DNA from 2 places in the Mesocryomonas fontinalis genome. Region 2 is predicted to be linked to the other one. Evidence: predicted binding sites of a transcription regulator. Region 2 holds the regulator's gene; the other holds the start of a gene.
What was found. Region 2 encodes PhoB, which activates phosphate uptake and scavenging genes when phosphate is short. Its sites were predicted from a motif close to TGTCATNNANCTGTCAT; they were not measured.

Region 1 (10,732 bases), on a different contig from region 2:
GCACCTTATCCGGTCGCCGTCGGCCGGCTTGCCGCCGATGAGGACGTGGCGCTGCTGCCGGCGCTCACCGCCTTCGCGCACGCCTTCGCCGCGACGCTGGTCACCGCGGCGACGCGGCTCGTGCCGCTCGGCCAAGGCGACATGGTGCGGGTGACCAAGCGCCTGGAGCCGGTGATCCTCGCCGCGGCAGAGAGGGCAGCCGGGTCGACGCTGGACGATCTCGGCTCGGCGGCGATCCTCTCCGACATCGCCGCAATGCGGCACGAAACCATGGAAACAAGGCTCTTCCGCTCATGATCTCCCAGAATGCACCGCTTGTCTCGCAGAATGGCCCTTTGCGTGTCGGCATCGGCGGCCCCGTCGGCTCCGGCAAGACGACGCTGGTCGAAAAACTCTGTAAGGCAGCGCGCGACCACTGGTCGATCGGCGTCGTCACCAATGACATCTATACCCGCGAGGATGCCGAGGCGCTGGTGCGGCTGCAGGCACTCGCCGCCGACCGTATCATCGGCGTCGAGACCGGCGGCTGCCCGCACACGGCGATCCGCGAGGACGCCTCGATCAACATCGCCGCCATCAAGGAACTGCGCGCCCGGCATGCCGACCTCGACCTGGTGCTGGTGGAATCCGGTGGCGACAACCTCGCCGCCACCTTCTCGCCTGATCTCGTCGACCTTTCGATCTACGTCATCTCGGTCTGCCAGGGCGACGACATTCCGCGCAAGGGCGGCCCGGCGATCACCCGGTCTGATCTCTTGATCGTCAACAAGACCGACCTCGCGCCCTATGTTCACGCTGACCTCGCCCGGATGGAGCGGGATGCCGCGAAGGGCCGGGGCGACCTCCCGACCATCTTCGCCGACCTCTCACGCGGCAACGGGCTCGGCGACATCCTCGCCTTCCTCGCGGCGCAAGGCGGCCTTCCCGTCATCGCTGCGGCGGCCTGACCATGGCGCGGCTGTTCCTGAAGGAGCCGCTTGGCATCCTCGCCGAGGGCGCCGAGGGTGGGCTCGTCGTCGAGGACGGCCGCATCGCCGAGCTGGTGCCAGCGGGGGCGGGCCCGTCGCAGCCGGTGGACGAGACCTTCGACGCTTCGCGCCATGTCGTCCTGCCGGGCCTCGTCAACGCCCACCACCATTTCTACCAGACCTTGACCCGCGCGCACCCGGCGGCGGTCGACAAGGAGCTGTTTCCCTGGCTGAAGAGCCTCTACCCGATCTGGGCGCGGCTTGATCCGGACGCGTTCCGCCTTTCCGTGCGGCTCGCCCTGACCGAGCTCCTGATGTCCGGCTGCACCACGGCGGCCGATCACCACTATCTCTTCCCCAAAGGCCTCGAGAACGGCATCGACATCGAGGCGGAAGAGGCGGCAGCGCTCGGCATCCGCGTCACGCTGACCCGCGGCTCGATGAATCTTTCCGAAAAGGACGGTGGCCTGCCGCCGGACGGCGTGGTGCAGGATGAGGACACGATCCTTGCCGACAGCGAGCGGCTGATCGCGAAATACCACGACCGCAGCGAGGGCTCGATGCTGCAGATCGCGCTGGCGCCGTGCTCGCCGTTCTCGGTGACCAAGAGCTTGATGTTAAGGAGCGCCGAGCTCGCCGAGCGCGAGGACTGCCGGCTGCACACCCATCTCGGCGAGACCCGCGACGAGAACGACTACTGCCAGCAGCTGTTCGGCTATCGCCCGCTCGACTATCTGGAAGAGGTCGGCTGGCTCTCCCCGCGCACCTGGCTGGCGCACGGCATCCACTTCACCACCGAGGAATGCGCGCGGCTCGGCCGCCACCGCGTCGGCATCTGCCATTGCCCGACCTCCAACGCCGTCCTCGCCTCCGGCTTCTGCCCGGTGGAGGCGCTGACGGCGGCAGGCAGCCCGGTCGGGCTCGGCGTCGACGGCTCGGCCTCGAACGACGCCTCCAACCTCATCGAATCCGCCCGCCATGCGCTGATGGTCGCGCGCCTCCGCACGCAGTCGGCGGCAGCGGTCACCTCGCGTGACGTGCTGCGCTGGGGCACGGAGGGCTCGGCCGCTTGCCTCGGCCGCAGCGACATCGGCCGCATCGAAGTTGGCAGGCAGGCGGACCTCGCGCTGTTCACGCTGGACGAGCTGCGGTTTTCCGGCGCGCACGATCCTGTGGCGGCGCTGGTCCTCTGCGGCGCGACGCGGGCTGACCGGGTGATGGTCCGGGGCGAATGGCGGGTCGTCGACGGCATGCCGCTCGGCGTCGACGTCGCGCGTCTGAGGGCCGAACACGGGGCCGCGGCGGCGCGCTTCGGCTGAACCGGCGGCGATGTAGGAATTCCGCAACGCCGCCACCGCCTTCTTCGCCCCTCCGGGGAGAAGTGGCCGGCAGGCCGATGAGGGGAGGCCTGCATCTGCAAGGTTGGCGCGGCCCCTCATCCCGCTGCCGCGACCTTCTCCCCGGAGGGGCGAAGAAGGCGGCGGGACCGCCGCTCCTCCGCTCTCCCATGTCATATGACTGTCGGATGATCGGTCTATCAGGGGCGCCTTCGCCGGTTGGGTGAAGCTTTCCGGAGACTGGCATGGCCTATCCCGCCCTCGAACGATTCCGCGCCGCGAACCATGCCGAGCCGCCACCCCACCTCGGATCCCGCTACGACCAGGACGGCCGCTTCCAGCCCGAGCATGGCAACACCGTCGTCTGCCATCTCGTCGAGGGCTCGCCGTCGTCAGCAGTGTTAATCGCGGCGCGGGCGCGGCTGATGGCGTTCGCGCCGCCGGGCAAGCTCGCCTTCACCCCGGTGGAAAGCCTCCACATGACGCTGTTCGAAGGCCTGACGGAAACCCGGCGAACGCCCGCCTACTGGCCCAAGGACCAGCCCGTCGACGCCGGCATCGCCGAGCTGACCGAGCATTACCGCCGCCGTCTTTCTGGATTTGCGGGCTGCGGCACCTTCGACGTCGCGGTCGTTGGCGTGACGCCGAACGGCCTGCAGCTGGCCGGGGCCAGCGACCGGGACGAGGCAGTGCTGCGCGCCTGGCGCGACGCCCTGACGGTTCCCTTCGGCCACCGCCAGCCGCAGCACGACGACTACCGCTTCCACATGACCTTCGCCTACATGATCGACTGGCTCGAGGACGCCGAACTTCCGGCCTGGCAGGAAAAGCTCGACGCCGAACTCGCCCTCCTGCAGCGCGACGCCCCGCTGCTCGGGCTCCGCCCGCCGGCCTTCTGCCGCTTTGCCGACACGACGCATTTCGAGGAACTGCTGGTCCTCGGATGAGGGGCGGGTGCGAAACCGCAGAAGTTTTGGCGGGTCGCGCCCCCAGGAGCTTCGTCATCCTCGCCCGCAGGGCGGGGACCCATGCCGCAACTGCGGCGCTGCCGCTTCGGCACCGAATTAGCGCTTCACCGCAGCGGCATGGGTCCCCGCGCTACGCGCGAGGATGACGAGCTTCGAGAGATCGCGCCTTCAACCTCGCTTGTCGGATCCGCAGGCAGCGCCGGGCACCGTGGCGGCACGCGCTGCCACTCGCTGAAATTCGTCATCCTCGCCCGCAGGGCGGGGACCCATGCCGAGGCGTGGAGCGCAATTGCTCCGGTCGACGCGAGCTGCCTTTTCCTGCGATGAAGCCGTGTTGGAATCGGCGGCGGTATGGGTCCCCGCGCTGTGCGCAAGGATGACGAGCGTTGGGGTTTGCGTCCCTGAGCGACCGGCTACCGGAGTCTTGCGCCAGAACGCCGCGCTCTACAGCGCCTCGATCCGGAACGGGGCGTCGTAGATCGCTTCCTCGAGGTTGGCGCCCTCGCCGCCGCGGTCGATGACCAGGAAGTCGCTGATCACGTCGAGCGAGACCAGCGGGTGGTGCCAGGTGTTGCGGGCGTAGTTCACGCCCTGGCCGCCCTCGGCGACGAAGGCGACCGGCCGGCCGGGGCGGCCTCCCTCGTCGGGCGCCACGACGATCAGGAACGGCCGGTCGTGCAGCGGCACGAAGGCCTGGCTGCCGAGCGGGTGGCGCTCCATCATGGCGATCTCCACCGGCAGCGCGAACGGCTTGCCGCGGAAGATGTTGATCAGCGGCCTGCCGCCCTCTGTGCCGACGTCGACCTTGGCAAGGTCGTGGAAGCGGGTCGTGGTGCCGCCGTTGATCAGGCGGATCTCCTCGGCATTGTCCGGCTCGATCACCTGCCCGAAAGGCTCGAATGCCTCTATGGTCAGCGGCAGGACGCCGAGGATTCTGGCCGCCATTAGGAGGTCTTCCGGCCGAACAGGCGCAGCCGCGAGATGCCGCCATCGGGGTAGATGTCGACCCGGAGATGCGTCACCGGTCCGGTGCCGGCGGGGGCCGTGAACTCGGCGACGGCATCGGCGGCGAGCTTGGTCTCCGGCAGGAGGACCGCCCAGCCGGCGCTGACAGCCTCGATCGTCTCCGGCGACGGATCGCCGTCGAGCCGCACCGCCTTCAGCGAGAACCGGTCGGGGAAATTGCCCTTGAAGTGCTTCGTGTCGCAGACGATCCGCTCGATCGTGCCGGCATGGCCGAGCCTGATGACGCACCAGTCATTGCCCGGCCGGCGGCGGCGCGCCGTCTCCCAGCCGTCGCTCATCACCGGCGCGCGGCCGGGCGCCAGCATGTTGGCGGGAGCGCCGTAATGGGCGTCGTTCCAGGCGATCGCCGTGCCGCCATTCTCCTGCGCGGCGAGATCCAGCACCACGTCCGGTGAGACCGTGCTCCAGTCCTTCTCGATCGTGCCGTAGACGCGCAGCCGCGCGACGCCGCCATCGGGATAGATGTGGAGGCGCAGCCAGGTGAAGGCGCGGTCGGGCGACGTCTCGACCACGTTGTGGCTGTTACCGGCGAGCGGGCGCCGGTCGACCAGCACCGTCCAGTCGGCCTCGCCGGGTTCGCCCACCGTGTCGGCTGCCTCCAGCATCGCCTCGGGCGGGAAATTGCCGGTGAAGAACGCGGTGTCGATGTCGACGGCGTGGATGCGGCCGCGCTGGCCGAGCTTCACCACGCAGAAGTCGTGGCCGGGCACGCGCTTGCGGCGCGATTCCCAGCCGTCCATCCATTTGCCGTTGTCGTCGAAACGGTCGGGATAGAACACCGGCGCTGCCGGCTCGATCAGCCGGCTCTTGTCGGCGAAGAAGTCGTCGGTGGCGTAGGTCACCTCGGTGCCGAGGCGGGGATGGGCGAGGTCGATGGTACGCCGCAGGAGGTCGGCGGCCTCGGGGGCCTCCGGTGCCGTGATGAAACGCTCGCTCATGCCTGTTCTCCGAAAATGCTGGATATGCGGATGGCCGCAATCGTCTCGACTTCGCGGGCCGCCGTGTGAAGCTCAGTGTCGCGGTCGTTGGCGATCCGCTGCTCGAACGCGGCGAGGATCTCCGCCGTGGTCCGCCGCCTGACTGCGATGATGAAGGGGAAGCCGAAGCGGGCGACGTAGTCCGCGTTCAGCCGTTCGAACCGCGCGCGGTCCGCGGGTGTCAGCCGGTCGAGCCCCGCCGATGCCTGCTCGCCCGCCGATTCCGCCGTCAGTTCGCCCGCCTGTGCCAGCCTGCCGGCGAGATCGGGATGCGCCTTGAGGACGGCGAGCTTCTCGTCGGCGCTGGACCGGCGGAAGGCCGCCTGCATCGCCACCGTCAGGCCGGGCGCGCTGTCGTGCGCGGCAGAAAGGCCGCGGTCGAAGGCGCGTTCGGCGACGAAGGGCGAGTGCTCGAACACGCCGCCAAAACGGGCTACGAAGGCCTCGCGGTCCATCGCGCTGGGGCGCAGGCCGGGGGAATAGGGGAAGTGCGTGTGCCAGTGCTCGGCGATGTCGATGCGCTTGGCGACCCAGACGTCCGGCTTCGACTGGACATAGTCGAGGAACCGGGCCAGCGCCGCCGCGCGCCCCGGACGGCCGACGAGGCGGCAGTGCAGGCCGATGTTCAGCATCTTGGCCGAACCGGCCTCGCCTTCGGCGTACAGCACGTCGAACGAATCCTTGAGGTAGGCGAAGAACTGGTCGCCCGAGTTGAAGCCCTGCGGCGTCGCAAAGCGCATGTCGTTGGTGTCGAGCGTGTAGGGCACCACCAGCAGCGGGCCGGAGGGCGTTTCCTGCCAATAGGGCAGGTCGTCGGCATAGGCGTCGGAGGCGTAGCGGAAGCCCCCCTCTTCGGCGACGAGGTCGAGGCTGTGGATCGAGGAGCGGCCGGTGTACCAGCCGGTCGGGCGGCAGCCGGTGAGGGCCGCGTGGATCTCGATCGCCTCGGCCATGTCGGCCCGCTCGGCCTCGATGGAATGGTCGCGGTAGTCGATCCATTTCAGCCCGTGCGAGGCGATCTCCCAGTCCGCCTCGAGCATGGCCGCAACGATCTCCGGGCTTCGCTCCAGCGCCGTCGCGACGCCGTAGACCGTCACCGGCATCGCCCGATCGGTGAACATCCGCCACAGCCGCCAGAAGCCGGCGCGGGCGCCGTACTCGTAGATGGACTCCATGTTCATGTGCCGCTGCCCCGGCCAGGGCGCCGCCCCGACGATCTCCGACAGGAAGGCCTCGGACGCCTTGTCCCCGTGGATCACGGCATTCTCGCCGCCCTCCTCGTAGTTGACCACGAACTGCACGGCGATGCGGGCGCCGCCCGGCCATTGCGGGTCCGGCGGGGTGCGGCCGTAGCCGCGCATGTCACGGGGGTAAGAGGTGGGCATGATGGCTCCGATGATCGTGCAGCCGCGTTGCGGCGGCCCTATCCTGCATGGCCCGACCGGCGGGTCGTCGTCAAATGCTGGGTGCGGCGGACCTCTAGTATTCGTCATCCCGGGCTTGACCCGGGATCCATTCCAAACCGCTAAACAAGGTCGGGCACCGTTGACCTTCCCGACGTTCTGGCACGAAGAGGGTTTGTCTGCGTATGAGGAATGGATCCCGGCTCAAGGCCGGGATGACGACCTCTCTGAAACGTCTTCGTGCGCTTCGACTTTGCCAGCGCCCCTTTCCTCTGGACGCCGCCAATGCCGCCGTTGCACACTGACCAGACGGTCAAATTCGGAAGGGTCCGCATGGTGCAACACGGTCGGCTGACGACGCATGTCCTCGATACCAGCCTCGGTCGCCCGGCGGCGGGGCTCGGGGTGACGCTGTTCGGCATCGCCGAGGACGGCCGGCGGACCGAGATCACGGCGCGCCAGACCAATGCCGACGGGCGCTGCGACACGCCGCTGCTGGAAGGCGACATCGCCGGTGAGTACGAGATCGTGTTCGCCGCCGGTCCTTATCTCGCCGCGACCATGCCGGCCTCGGGCGCCGCGCCGTTCTACGACGACATCGCCGTGCGCTTTACCATGTCGGAGCCGCGCCACTACCATGTGCCGCTGCTGCTCTCGCCTTTCGGCTACTCGACCTACCGGGGCAGCTGACGATGGCCGATCCCATCCGCTTCGTCCTCAACGGGCAGCCGCGCCGCATCGACGGCGCCCGGCCGACGACGACCATCCTCGAGCACCTGCGCCGGACCGAGCGCCTGACCGGCACCAAGGAGGGTTGCGCGGAGGGCGATTGCGGAGCGTGCACCGTGCTGATGGTCGAGCCGGACGGGGCGGGCGGCGTCACCCGGCGGGCGGTCAACGCCTGCATCCAGTTCGTGCCCTCGCTGCAGGGCCGCGCGATCGAGACGGTGGAGCATCTCGGCCGGGACGGACCGCACCCGGTCCAGACCGCGATGGTCGAGACGCATGCGAGCCAGTGCGGCTTCTGCACGCCGGGTTTCGTCATGCAGCTCTATGCCGGCTGGCTCAACCAGGCGATGCCGGACCGTCAGGCGGTGAAGGACACCATCGCCGGCAATCTCTGCCGCTGCACCGGCTATGGCCCGATCATCGACGCCGGCCTGAGGCTTGCCGCAACGCCGCTGCCGGACACGCGCGCAGCCGATGCGGCGCTCGCCACCGAGCTCGCCGCGCTGAGGACCGGCGACGTGTTCCGTTACGCGGGCGCGGGCGGGCTCTGGCTTTCGCCCGACAATGTCGATGCGCTTGCCGACCTCTATGCCGAGCATCCGGACGCGGTGCTGGTCGCCGGCGCCACCGATGTCGGGCTCTGGGTTACCAAGCAGCACCGCGACTTCCCCGTTCTGATCGACGTCTCGCGCGTCGAGGATCTCCGCCATGTCGAGGAGGCCGGCGGCAGCCTGTTCATCGGCGCCGCCGTCACCCACCGCGAGGCACATGCAAGGCTCGCCGCGATCCATCCGGCGCTCGGCGAGCTGCTGCGCCGCTTTGCCGGAGCGCAGATCCGCAATGCCGGCACGGTCGGCGGCAACATCGCCAACGGCTCGCCGATCGGCGACTTGCCGCCGGCGCTGATCGCGCTGGGCGCGCGGCTGCACCTGCGCTGCGGCGACGAGATGCGGGGCCTCGCGCTGGAGGATTATTTCCTCGCCTACGGGAAGCAGGATCGTCGGCCGGGCGAATTCGTCGCCGCGGTCGAGGTGCCCGGCATCGCCGCCCACCAGCGCTTCTTCTGCCACAAGATTTCCAAGCGCTTCGACTCCGACATCTCGGCCGTCCTCGCCGCCTTCCTCCTGACCTTCGACGGCGCGGTCGTTGCCGAGGCGCGGCTTGCCTTCGGCGGCATGGCGGGAACGCCGAAGCGGGCATCGCTGGCGGAAGCCGCGCTCGTCGGCCGGCCCTTCGATGCCGATGCGGTCGAGGCGGCAGCGGCAGCTTTGGCCGAGGATTTCGCGCCGCTCGACGATGTCAGGGCTTCGGCCGCCTACCGGCTGGGCGTCGCGCAGAACCTTTTGCGCCGCTTCCTTATCGAGAACGACGGCGGCGTCGCCACCCGCGTCCTGGACGTCGCCTGATGGGCGCCGAGCCGGAAACCCGCATCCAGGACCGCGGCGAGGCGGGCGACGTCTCGCCGGCGGTGCTCGCGGAACTGCCGCCGGCGCCCGATGCGGAAATCCGCGGCGGCGTCGCCAAGCCCCTCGCGCATGACAGCGCCGCGCGGCACGTCTCGGGCGCCGCCCGCTACATCGACGACGATCCCGAGCTGCCGGGCATGCTGCAGGTCTACATCGCGATGTCGGCGAAGGCGCATGCGCGGCTCGTCTCCATGGATCTCGGTGCCGTCCGCGCGGCGCCGGGCGTCGTGGCGGTGCTGACGGCGGCGGACATTCCCGGAAAGAACGACTACTCGCCGGTGTTCGGGGATGACCCGATCTTTGCCGTCGATACCGTGGAGTATGTCGGCCAGTCGCTGTTCGCCGTGGCCGCCGAGACGCTGGCAGCGGCACGGTCGGCTGCGGCGCTGGCCGGCATTGTCTACGAGGAGCGGGCGGCGGCGATCTCGATCGACGAGGCCGAGCGCCTGGCCGACGCGGCGGGCGAGGATCTCCTGCCGCCGCACGAGATGCGGCTCGGCGACGTCGAGGCGGAAATGACCGGCGCGGCGCACCGGATCGCCGGGTCGATGGACATTGGCGGGCAGGACCATTTCTACCTCGAGGGGCAGATCGCCGTCGCCATCCCGCAGGAGGACGGCGACATGCTGGTGCGCTCCTCGACCCAGCACCCTTCCGAGGTCCAGCACAATGTGGCGAAGGCCTTGGGCCTCTCCGACCATGCGGTGACTGTCGAGGTGCGGCGCATGGGCGGTGGCTTCGGCGGCAAGGAGAGCCAGCCGGCGCTGTTCGCCGCGGTTGCAGCGCTGGTGGCGGCCAAGACGGGGCGGCCGGCGAAATGCCGGCTCGACCGCGACGACGACATGGAGATGACCGGCAAGCGGCACGAGGCGCGTATCCGCTACGAATTCGGCGTGTCCGAGGGCGGCGTGATCGCGGCCGCCGACATCCAGCACCTCATCCGCTGTGGCTATTCCAAGGACCTGTCGGGCGCCATCGCCGACCGCGCGATGTTCCATGCCGACAACGCCTATGTCCTGCCGGCGGCGCGCATCCGCTCGCGCCGGCTGAAGACGCACACCGTCTCCAACACCGCGTTCCGCGGCTTCGGCGGGCCGCAGGGAATGCTCGGCACCGAGCGGGCAATGGACCATGTCGCGCACGCGCTCGGCCTCGATCCGCTCGACGTGCGCATCCGCAATTTCTACCCGCCCGAGGCCGGGGCGAGGACGCCCTACCACATGGCGGTCACCGACTCGGTGATCGGGGAACTCGTCGCCGAGCTGGAGACGTCGTCGGACTATCGCGCCCGGCGGGCGGCGGTGACGGCGTTCAATGCTGAGAACCCGATCCTCAAGAAGGGTCTGGCTTTGACGCCGGTCAAATTCGGCATTTCCTTCACCACCAGCCATCTCAACCAGGCCGGTGCGCTGGTGCATGTCTACAAGGACGGCTCGGTCGCGCTGAACCATGGTGGCACGGAGATGGGGCAAGGGCTGTTCACCAAGGTGGCGCAGGTCGTGGCCGAGGAGTTCCAGATCGACGTCGACCGGGTGAAGATCACCGGCACGACGACGGCGAAGGTGCCGAACACCTCGGCGACCGCGGCCTCTTCCGGATCAGACCTCAACGGCATGGCGGCGCAGGCCGCCGCGCGCACCATCAAGGACCGGCTGATCGCCTACGCCGTGGACCGCTATCATGTGCCGGTCGAGAGCGTCGTCTTCGCGCCGAACCGGGTGACCATCGGCAACCGCGAGATGCGCTTCTCCGACCTCGTCGCCGAGGCCTATCTCGCCCGCATCTCGCTGTCCTCGACCGGCTTCTACGCAACGCCCGGCATCACCTACGACCGCGACAGCGCGAGGGGTACGCCGTT
Region 2 (10,732 bases):
GGTGTTCGCGGACTCGAAGGTCGACAGCTCGGTCAAGGGCCAGTTCGACAACACCGTCGAGGAAAGCCGCCGGCCGATCAACGACCGCCAGCTCGGCTGGATCAATCAGCTGCAGGAAGCCGGCCAGCTGGAGCAGCGCTTCAACTGGGGCCTGTTCACCTTCGGCGGCTCGAGCCGCGCGGAGACCTCGGGCGTCGGCGTCGCGCTGATCGGCTCGGCCTACATGATGCTGATCGTCCTCGCCTTGGCGCTGCCGATCGGCGTCGCCGCCTCGATCTACCTCGAGGAGTTCGCGCCGAAGAACAAGCTGACCGACCTCATCGAGGTCAACATCAACAACCTCGCGGCGGTCCCCTCGATCGTCTACGGCCTGCTCGGCCTTGCGGTGTTCATCAACTACTTCGGCATGCCCCGCTCCGCCGCGCTGGTCGGCGGCCTGGTGCTCAGCCTGATGACGCTGCCGACGATCATCATCGCCACCCGTGCCGCCCTCAAGGCGGTGCCGCCGTCGATCCGTGCCGCCGCCCTCGGCCTCGGCGCGTCCAAGATGCAGATGGTGTTCCAGCACGTGCTGCCGCTGGCCGCTCCCGGCATCCTCACCGGCACGATCATCGGCCTGGCGCACGCGCTCGGCGAGACCGCGCCGCTGCTGCTCATCGGCATGGTCGCCTTCGTCGCGGACGTGCCGTCCTCGCCGATGGCCGCCTCGACCGCCTTGCCCGTGCAAATCTACATGTGGGCGAACGAGGCGGAACGTGCTTTCGTGGAACGCACGTCCGGCGCCATCATGATCCTGCTTCTCTTCCTGGCTGCGATGAACCTTGCAGCCGTCATCCTTCGGCGGCGCTTCGAGCGTCGCTGGTAGAACGGTGGACAGAAATGATGGAAAATATTCAAGCGACACTCAATAAAGGTCCCGCCGTGCATTCAAACCGTCCGATCAAGATGAAGGGCGAGAACGTCACCGTCCATTACGGTGCCAAGCAGGCGCTGCATGGCGTCAGCCTCGACGTCCAGGACCGCCAGGTCACCGCGCTGATCGGCCCGTCGGGCTGCGGCAAGTCGACCTTCCTGCGCTGCCTCAACCGGATGAACGACACGATCGACCACTGCAAGGTCGGCGGCCTCATCACCCTCGACGGCGAGGACGTCTACAACCCCGCCATCGACGTGGTGGAACTCCGGGCCCGCGTCGGCATGGTGTTCCAGAAGCCGAACCCGTTCCCGAAGTCGATCTTCGAGAACGTCTCCTACGGCCCGCGCATCCACGGCCTCGCCAAGTCGAAGACCGACCTGGAAGAGATCGTCGTCACCAGCCTGCGCCGCGCCGGCCTCTACGAAGAGGTCAAGGACCGGCTCGACGAGGCCGGCACCGGGCTTTCCGGCGGCCAGCAGCAGCGCCTCTGCATCGCCCGGGCGATCGCCGTGTCGCCCGAGGTCATCCTGATGGACGAGCCTTGCTCGGCTCTCGATCCGATCGCCACCGCCAAGGTGGAGGAGCTGATCGACGAGCTAAAGCAGAACTACACGATCGTCATCGTCACGCACTCGATGCAGCAGGCCGCGCGCGTCTCGCAGATGACCGCGATGTTCCACCTCGGCAACATCGCCGAGGTCGGCCCGACCGAGAAGATGTTCCAGAACCCCGACGACAAGCGCACCCAAGACTACATCACCGGCCGCTTCGGCTGAACCGGCGCGCGCCCGCCCGGCAGCGCGACGTCCCAATGAAACCGCGGGGTTTCGTCGCGACCTTCGGGTGCCGCGACGGCCGCTGCGCCACTTGAGAACAGGGAGACGAACCATGGACGAGCACATCGTCACGTCCTACGACGAGGAACTGAAGTTCATCGTCCGGCGGATTTCCGAGATGGGTGGCCAGGCCGAGCGCATGGTCGAGCGGTCGGTCGCCGCGCTGATCAACAGCGACTGGGGCCTTGCCCAGTCGGTCGTCGCGGATGACCTGCTGCTCGACGCCGCCCAGCGCGAGCTCGACGAGCGCGCCATCATGACCATCGCCAAGCGCCAGCCGATGGCGCAGGACCTGCGCGAGATCGTCGGCGCTATCCGCATCTCCAGCGATCTCGAGCGCATCGGCGACCTCGGCAAGAACATCGCCAAGCGCGTCATCGCCGTGCACGAGCACCAGCAGCCGATCAAGCTGGTGCGTGGCATCGAGCATCTGTCGGAGCTGGCGATCGAGCAGCTGAAGGAAGTGCTCGACGCCTATGCCAGCCGCGACCACGTCCGCGCCCAGGCGATCCGCGAGGCCGACGAGGAAATCGACGCGATGTACACGTCGATCTTCCGCGAGCTGCTGACCTACATGATGGAGGATCCGCGCAACATCACCGCCTGCACGCATCTTCTCTTCAGCGCCAAGAACATCGAGCGCATCGGCGACCACGCGACCAACATTGCCGAGACCATCTACTACATTAAGACCGGTGCGCAGATGGAATCCGAGCGGCCGAAGGGTGACACCACTCCATCGATGACCATCGGGGTCGGCAATGGCGTCAAGGATGGCGTCAAGGATGCCACGCCGCCGGCCGGAAACATCTAGGGACAAGCCGATGAACGCGCGCATCGTCGTCGTCGAGGACGAGGAAGCCCTCGGCGTCCTCCTCCGCTACAATCTCGAAGCAGAGGGCTACACCGTCGAAGTCATCGACAATGGCGACGAGGCCGATCTCCGGCTGAAGGAGCAGACGCCCGACCTCATCATCCTCGACTGGATGCTGCCCGGCATTTCCGGCGTCGAGATCTGCCGCCGGGTGCGCGGCCGGCCGGCGACCGAGCGCCTGCCGATCCTGATGCTCACCGCCCGCGGCGAGGAGAAGCAGCGGATCCAAGGGCTGACGACGGGCGCCGACGACTATCTCGTCAAGCCGTTCTCGATGGCCGAGCTGATGGCAAGGGTGCGCAGCCTGCTCTGGCGGTCCAACCCGCAGAAGCTCTCCGACCACCTCACCGCCGGCGACATCAAGCTCGACCGCGCCAACCACCGCGCCTACCGCAACGGCCGCGAGCTGAAGCTCGGCCCGACCGAGTTCAAGCTGCTGCAGTTCTTCATGATCTCGCCCGGCCGGGTGTTTTCGCGCGAGCAGCTGCTCGACGGCGTCTGGGGCCGCGACATCTACGTCGACGAACGCACCGTCGACGTCCACATCGGCCGCCTGCGCAAGGCCATCAACCGCGGCCGCCAGCGCGACCCCGTCCGCACCGTCCGCGGCGCCGGCTACTCGTTCGACGAACACTTCGCCGCCGTTGTTCCGACCCTGCAGCGCAGCACCGACGACGACGGCAAGATGGCGCTGGCCGAGCGTCAGGCAAGCGAGGGCTAAACCCGTCAAGGCGCGGCGCCGCGAAGGTATATGACGGTCGCCCATCGAGCTCTGTCAGGGCTGGGGTGCGAAGGCAGCTTGGGGTGGAAAGCCATCGGTCGGCTTTTGGGAAAAGTCCGCCAAAAGCCGACATTCCTGCTGTTCGAGGAGGCTCAGCCAGCGATTGGGTTACGGGGACTGCTACAGGCACAAGTAGATCAGAATGCAGGCGGTCACGAACGCCGCCCACAGCATCCACCGCGTGGTTGTCGTCATTAATCCCCCCTCCCCGCAGGTCGTCATCACGCATCCGGAAAGTATGCCCCGATCTCTACGGGACATCCAAGGCGGCGCGCCAACTCGTGGCCGAGCCCGGTCATTCCGTCCGGATCGGATGCCTGCGCGAGGAATATGCTCTGCGTGTCCCGGCCCGCCGCCTGCGTACGGCAACGGGCGAGAAGCGACGATCCGCCTCCACCCTTGGCAGGGGTCAGCCGCAGGACCTCGAGGCCAAGGACGCTTGCGCGGGGCACTACGAAGAGCTGGTTGGAGACGACGATCAGCGCTGCGTCGCCAAGCGACAGGCCGAGTGAACCCTGCCACGTAGAGGCAAACGCCTCCGGATCACGCGCGTATTCGAGTTCCGTGTCGTAGGGCGCCGAGGTGCCGGCCCTCGCCATGCGGGCGGTGCCGACGGATCCATTGAATCGTATCGGCTGGAGGCCCGCGACCCAGTCCCGTTCGCGTTCGCTTAACGGCAGGCGGAAGCCCGTGGTGACGTTGATGTGGCAGGCGAACCGCAAGCGCGGTTCGCGATCCTCGGCGTCGTTCTGGAGACCGCGCGACTGCCATTCGAGGGGCCAGGCGATCAGTCCGACTTCCGCGACGCCAAACTGCCACGTCGCGACGAGCGTGTTCCACTGCTTTCCGATCCGCGCAGATCCGAGCTGCCTCTCCAGATGGGCGGCCGTGCGGCGAAGGTTGGCATGCGCATCGTCCTCGAACCAGATGAGGGTCGAGAAGCGGGCGATCGGAAACTGAGGCGGGATGCCCGGGTCCGAACGGGCTATCCATGGCGCCATGGCGCCCGGCAAGGCGATCGCCTCGTCCAACACGATCACGTCCGATCGGTAAAATGGGTCCGGGCGCGTGCCCAGCCGCCGTTCGACGTCCCGGCGCAGTTCGTGCCGCGGCAGCCGCATCTCGTCGATCAACCGATGGATTGGGTTTCCGCCATCGGCCAGGCTGTCCAATGTCGTCGGCCGAGGTCCCTCGGCGGCGGGAAGCTCGGCCTCGACGCGGCGCCACAGACTCTTCAAGAAGCGCACGGTTCCAAGTCTCCCTCAGGCAATTTCAGCCGGCGACGATCTCGAGATGGCGTCGGTGCACCCAGCCCGAGCGGCAGGGGCCGCGATAGGGTCTGCGCTCGACCTGCGGTGAGCCCATGCCGCAATTCTCATTGGATCCGTAATTCTCATTGGATCCCTCCGGGGCATAGACGACACCGAGCCAGTCGCCGCGTTCGTCGCAGACCGTCACGAGGCGCTTTGGTCCCAGACGGTCCAGCTCGGCGTTCTCTGAACCCGGCCCGGAGCGCACGGCCAGGAAGTTGTCGCCGGCCGGATCGAGGCCAACGACTTGACCGAGGCTGGCGCAGGCATCGAGGTCGCTCTCCCCGCCGACGAGAACCGGGGTCGCGCTCTGTCCCCAAGCTGACTGGGAGGACAGGAGACCGACGAGCACCACAAGGGATGTCTTGGAAAGGCAGGTTCCGGTCACTGCAGGGCCTCGTCGCTCGGGGTGAAACGTAACAGCGCCCGAAGGCGCCAGATGCGATCTGTCCACCAGCGTTCGAGGCGACCTGTCGCCGCGTCGAGGGGGAGGTCCAGGACCATCGGCTTGACCACGTGGGAGGGACGCCATTCAACCTCGAAGCCAGGTGCGGCGCCGCCATAGAGCTGTAGCATGGTTAGGCTGGAAACGCCGCGGATCCCACCCTCCATGTCCCTCAGAACGATCCAGCCGGGCGCATCGCTTCCGCCGCCCGGCATGGCGAAGAACATCGGACGGCCGCAGACGGTGAGGCTCCAGCGTCCGTCGGGACTGCGCTCCGTCAGGTAAGGGCTGTCGCAGCGCAGCCGGCCCTCGGGCAGGAGGGCAAGGAAGACCAATGCCGCCACCGGCAACATCCGCGGTATCCACCATCGCCGCTGCCGCCGTCGATCGCTGGCGGTGCTCATGGTGCAGCCGCGATGCTCGCCGCAACCTCGTCACTGCGCAGCCACCCGGTTGTCGGCGGACCGTCGGTGCCCACGAAGGCGACGCGGACCCAGCCGTCACGCTGCTCGAGGACGGCGAAGGCATCGAGCTCGACGAGATAGGGTCGCGTCCGTTTCGGGTCGTCCTGCGGCCCCGGCCGCAGGACCGCCTTCTGCGCGGTGACAAGGCCTGCACCGATCCATTCGGGGCGCCTGTCTTCGGCACCGAGCGGATAAGGCTCGGCCGTCATGTCGCCCGAGGTCATCAGGCAGCCGCCATGGTTTTCGGTCAGCTTGAGGCTCGGGACGGCACCGAGGTCGAGGACGCCGGAGATGCGTTCGGCTTCGTTCGGGAACCAAGTCTCGACCTCCGCCCGTTCGTTGTTCAGTTTGCCCTTGAGAAGGAACAGGCAACTGAACTGCGGGGCGGCTTCATCCCCGTTGCCGACGCGGCCCTCCGAGAAAACGCCATACACTTCGCCCGCACGAACGGCGAGAAGCAGCGGACCGTAACGGCCCGAAGATGGCTCGGCCAACGCTGCTTCGGCATACAGGATGGCGGCCAGCGCGAACGCCCCCCGCATCGCAATTGCTCGCCAACCCATCTCCGGCTCCTGGTAATCACAAGCGGCGCGACTGTTGCAAAAGGCAGCCGGCGAACGTGGAAGTGGGAAGTGGGCTACCACGAGAAGACGCTCCCGGCGAGCTCCCGTGCATGCTGTGTGCTGGGGGTGCTCACAGCTTAAAGGAGAGCCCGCCTGTGAAAGCCAACGTCGCAGCTGGCCGGCCCGTTCGGTGCCGAGCTGAAGACCAGGCTGCGTGCTGTCCTTTCGCTTCAAGACAGCCTCGATGGATCTGCGTCCGCTCAAGACATCAAGATCAGTTCGCTCTACGGCGAGCTCGGAGTTCAAGAAGCGAGCCAAGGTGAATTACGGATCGCCGGCTTACGGCTGCGAGATTGGACAGGCGGACGTTCGACCTCGAACCGCAACGCCTCGATGTTGCGGACGCGAGCACTTGCTATCGCAGGAACCGTCGACCCAAGGCGAAGCCGCAGGCGGCCACGACACACAGGGCAAGCGTGTACCAGGTAGCAACGAACAGGGGGCTGTCGTCGGGGCAATGGGTTGCATAGAGCACCGCCGCGATGGCGCCGGAGGCGAGACCGGCCACCGCACCCGAAAGGCCCGGCCGCTCCGGCATTCCCTGCCGAAGGGCTGCGATCAGGCAGACCAGAGGACCTGCCGCGATCAGCGGAATAAACAGGAGGCAGTAGCGAGCCTTCGTTCCGACGAGGCGGGCCGCCCATTCGGTCGGGGGCGAGACGGCAAGCTCCCATCCGACACCCGCGGCAACGATCGCCGCCACGCCGGCCAACAGCCACGGCCATGGGCCAGCGGGAGCCGCGGGCCGTCCGACCCGGTCGAGGAACCCGACGGCGACCACGGCGAGCGGCACGGTCACGGCGAACTTGAAAAGGAAGCGCGCCGTGCCGACGGCGGCGTCGAGATCCGGACGAACGCGCAGCATGGAGAGAAAGACGACTGCCGCCAGCACGAAGCTGAGGCTTGCCGCCTTGAGGACGGTCGCACCGAAACGGCTATGCACCGCCACGTCGCTTGCAAGAAGTTCGATGAGCCGATCCGTTCTCATGCTCGGCCGAAGGTCCTTTTCCCCGTCGATGCTCATGTCATGCTCCCGCGGTAGGCCGCCGCCAAGCTCTTGAGCGCCCTATGCAGCGCAACGCGCACCGCGCCTTCAGTCATCGACAGGCATGCGGCCGTGTCGCGCACGCTGGTTCCATCGAGCGATATCGCCTGCACGATGTGGCGCTGGGCGGGTTTCAGGTTGCCGAGCATTCGCGCGACGTCGTGCTCGTCGGTCGGGGCTGCCTGCCGCTCGTCCGGTACGATGTCGGTGATGTCCTCGATCGGGATGGTTATCCGATGTCCGCGCCGCCGGAGAGCATCGACGAGCTTGTTACGGGCGATCACCGAGATCCACGGCCCGATCGGGCGCTTCGGGTCCCAGGTTCCGCGCTTCAGGTGGATGGCGAGGAGCGCCTCCTGGACGACGTCCTCCAGATCCTGGTTCCCCGCGCCGAAGTCAGCAAGGCGGCGTCTGGCGAGCATCCGCAGATGCGGCGTCACGGCTTCGAGAAAGCGGCGATAGGCGTGCTCGTCGCCTTCCAGCGCCGCCGACATCCAGGCTGCCCAGTCCTTCTCGCGCGAGCGCATCATCACCCGGTTCCGCTCCGGCCCCCGCGTCGCCTCGATCGACCGACCAACGCCGTGCGGTCTGAGACATACCGGATCGGCACCGCCGAAACCATCCGGCGGAGAAGAGTGGCTTGCGGTGGCGACAGGGGGAAGCTGAGCGGACGCCTGCACCAGACCGGTGCCGAGCCGCCGCATCCCTCAGTTGACAGCAGTTTTCGCACCCGACGTCAGCACGGGCGTGCTTCGGAAGCGCTCGGGAAATAGCCGCTTCAGATCGCCGATCTTCGGAAGATCGTTGGCGACGATATAAGGAGCGGCCGGGTTCCGCGCGAGATAGTCCTGATGATAGGCCTCGGCGGGATAGAAGCCCTTGCCCGTTTCGATCGTCGTGACGATGGGCTCGCCGTAGGTCATGGCCGCTCCGAGCTGCTTCACATAGGCCGCCGCGATCCTCGCCTGGCCCGCATCCACGGGGAAGATCGCAGAACGGTACTGCGTGCCTCTGTCGGGGCCCTGGCGGTTCAATTCCGTCGGGTCGTGCGCGACGGAAAAGTAGATGCGGAGGATCTCGCCATAGGAGATGACGGACGGATCGAACGTCACCCTCACCGCCTCGGCATGACCGGTTCGTCCGCTGCCGACCTCCTCGTAATGCGCGGTCGACCGCTTGCCGCCGGCATAGCCGGAAACGGCGCTGCTGACGCCCTTCACATGCTGAAATACGCCCTGGACGCCCCAGAAGCAGCCGCCGGCAAGGACGGCCGTGGTCGAGGTGGTCATCGCATCGATGGCCGGCGCCGGCGTGCGGCGGTTGGCCTCGATCGCATCGGCCGGGCCTGCCGCAGCGAAGAGCGACGCGGCGAGGCCGCCGAAGACGGCGAGCGCGAGATGGGTGCGGGTCATATGGCCGAATTCCCTTGGAGTGAGTGACGTCGCCGTTCAGGCGGCAGCTGGGCGGAAGTGCATGGCGATGCCGTTGATGCAGTAGCGGAGGCCCGTCGGCTTCGGCCCGTCGTTGAAGACATGGCCGAGATGGCCGCCGCAGCGGCTGCACTCGACGGCATCACGCACCGTGCCCAAGCTCGTGTCGCGCGTCGTGGCCACACCGCCCGGGAGAGGCTGCCAGAAGCTCGGCCAGCCCGTGCCGCTCTCGAACTTGGTGTCGGAGGCGAAGAGGTCGCGTTCGCACCCTGCGCAGGTGAAGGTGCCGTTCCGCGCCTCGTGGAGAAGGGCGCTGGTGAAAGGGCGCTCGGTGCCGGATTGGCGCAGTATCCCGTAGACGTCGTCACGCAGCAGCCTGCGCCATTCGGCGTCGGTGTGCGTGACTTCAAAGCCGCCACCGCCGGCCGCGCTCGCCCGGCCAAGGCGCCCTAGAACCACTCCGGCCAGCAGCGCCGTCATGCCGGATCGAAGAACCGATCGCCGCGTCGTCATGCGTCACTCCCTTAAAACCATCCGCCCGTCTTAGGTACGGAACGGGTCGGGACTTCGTTACACACGATCTCGAGATCTTTTCGCGGGAGCCGACGCGATCAAATCCCCGCATACCAGTCGTAGCCGATCGCATCTTCCCAGTAGCCGCCCTTGCCCGCGCCGATGCCGGCGAGACTGGCGACGATCTCGAGCCGCATCACGTACTTGGCCTGCTTGTAACCGAGCTGCCGCTCGACCCGGAGCCGTAAGGGTGCTCCATGGCCGATGGCGAGGGGCGCTCCGTTCATCGCGTATGCGAGGATGGTCTGCGGATGATGCGCGTCGGCAAGGTCGATGCTCTCGTAGTAGAGTGAACCGTCGAAATCGTCCGCGCAGTGGAAGACGACGTAGCGGGCGTCCGGCCGTAGCCTTGCCTCGCCGAGCAGCCGACCGAGCGGTACGCCCGTCCATTTGCCGATGGCGCTCCAGCCCTCGACGCAATCGTGCCGCGTGATCTGAGTGCGCGACGGCATCGCCATGATCTCCGCCAGGCTGAACCGGACGGGCCTTTCGACAAGCCCGTCGACGGCCAGCGACCATCCCATAAACCCGCCATCGGCGAGAGCGCGATAGGCAGGGCTCGACGGCATGGTATTGCCGTTCGTCCGGAACACAGGGGACATCTCCGCCGCCTCGAACTCCGGTGCGAGGGCGTCGCCGCCGATCAGACTTTGCACGCGCCGCGCAAGGCCGTCGGCGGAACCGAGCACGTCCGCGACGGTCTGCGACTGCGCGAGGCCGAAGACGTCGCAGCCGCCGAGAACGAGCGGGGCGGTGCCGAGAAGGGCTCCTGTCAGAAAGCCTCGGCGCGTGGGTCTGAGAACCATCGGGCTATTCCTTCGGAAGACGATAGCGGCCGGTGACCATCGAGCGCACTTCGTTGATCGGGCCGGCGAGGATGACCATCGCGATGTGGACGAGAACGAAAGCGAAGATGAGCGTCGCAGCGATGAAGTGGATCGAACGCGCGGACTGCCGCCCGCCCAACAGATCGAGGAGCCAGGGCCAGGCGGCATTGATCGCCGGCGACATGGTGAGGCCCGTCAGGACGATCGCCGGCAGAAGGACCAGCAGCACGCCGCAATAGGCGAGCTTCTGGAGAACGTTGTAGCGCCGCGCGGCCTCGCCCTTGGGAAAGCGCAGGCGTGCATGCTGGCCGATGTCGTGAAGGATGTGCGGGGGGGCCAGTTCCGGCCGCGTCGGCAGGAGATCGCGCGTCAGGTGCCGGCTCGCAAGGCTCCAGAGCCCGTAGAGAGCCAAGCCGCCCGCGAAGATCCAGGCGAAAAAGAGATGCCAGTGCCGCGCGACGGCAAGGTTGTAGCCCGACGGGATCGTCGCCCAGGGAGGAAAGGCGCGATTCACCTCAGCACCCGCAGCGTTCGTCCATTGTCCGAGAACGCCTGTCGTCGTGACGGAAAGACTGCCGACGCGCAGATAGCCGCCATTCTCCGTCGCC

Region 1: the regulator PhoB is predicted to act here: its motif matches at 2,477-2,493, upstream of ACZL02_RS11880 (DUF1868 domain-containing protein).

Annotation. Positions count from the first base shown of each region.
Region 1 covers NZ_JBUZWG020000004.1:211,801-222,532, reverse strand. The annotation lists gene ACZL02_RS11895 (urease accessory protein UreF) at 1-297, shown strand, start outside; gene ureG (urease accessory protein UreG) at 294-947, shown strand; gene ACZL02_RS11885 (8-oxoguanine deaminase) at 950-2,287, shown strand; gene ACZL02_RS11880 (DUF1868 domain-containing protein) at 2,551-3,252, shown strand; gene ACZL02_RS11875 (ureidoglycolate lyase) at 3,718-4,218, opposite strand; gene alc (allantoicase) at 4,218-5,237, opposite strand; gene puuE (allantoinase PuuE) at 5,234-6,661, opposite strand; gene uraH (hydroxyisourate hydrolase) at 7,013-7,369, shown strand; gene xdhA (xanthine dehydrogenase small subunit) at 7,372-8,814, shown strand; gene xdhB (xanthine dehydrogenase molybdopterin binding subunit) at 8,814-10,732, shown strand, end outside.
Region 2 covers NZ_JBUZWG020000003.1:245,123-255,854, forward strand. The annotation lists gene pstA (phosphate ABC transporter permease PstA) at 1-865, shown strand, start outside; gene pstB (phosphate ABC transporter ATP-binding protein PstB) at 883-1,692, shown strand; gene phoU (phosphate signaling complex protein PhoU) at 1,805-2,566, shown strand; gene phoB (phosphate regulon transcriptional regulator PhoB) at 2,577-3,347, shown strand; gene ACZL02_RS09285 (hypothetical protein) at 3,629-4,579, opposite strand; gene ACZL02_RS09290 (integron) at 4,680-5,105, opposite strand; gene ACZL02_RS09295 (hypothetical protein) at 5,102-5,566, opposite strand; gene ACZL02_RS09300 (hypothetical protein) at 5,563-6,270, opposite strand; gene ACZL02_RS09305 (NrsF family protein) at 6,605-7,237, opposite strand; gene ACZL02_RS09310 (sigma-70 family RNA polymerase sigma factor) at 7,270-7,821, opposite strand; gene msrA (peptide-methionine (S)-S-oxide reductase MsrA) at 8,002-8,706, opposite strand; gene msrB (peptide-methionine (R)-S-oxide reductase MsrB) at 8,743-9,237, opposite strand; gene ACZL02_RS09325 (molybdopterin-binding protein) at 9,336-10,103, opposite strand; gene ACZL02_RS09330 (cytochrome b/b6 domain-containing protein) at 10,108-10,732, opposite strand, start outside.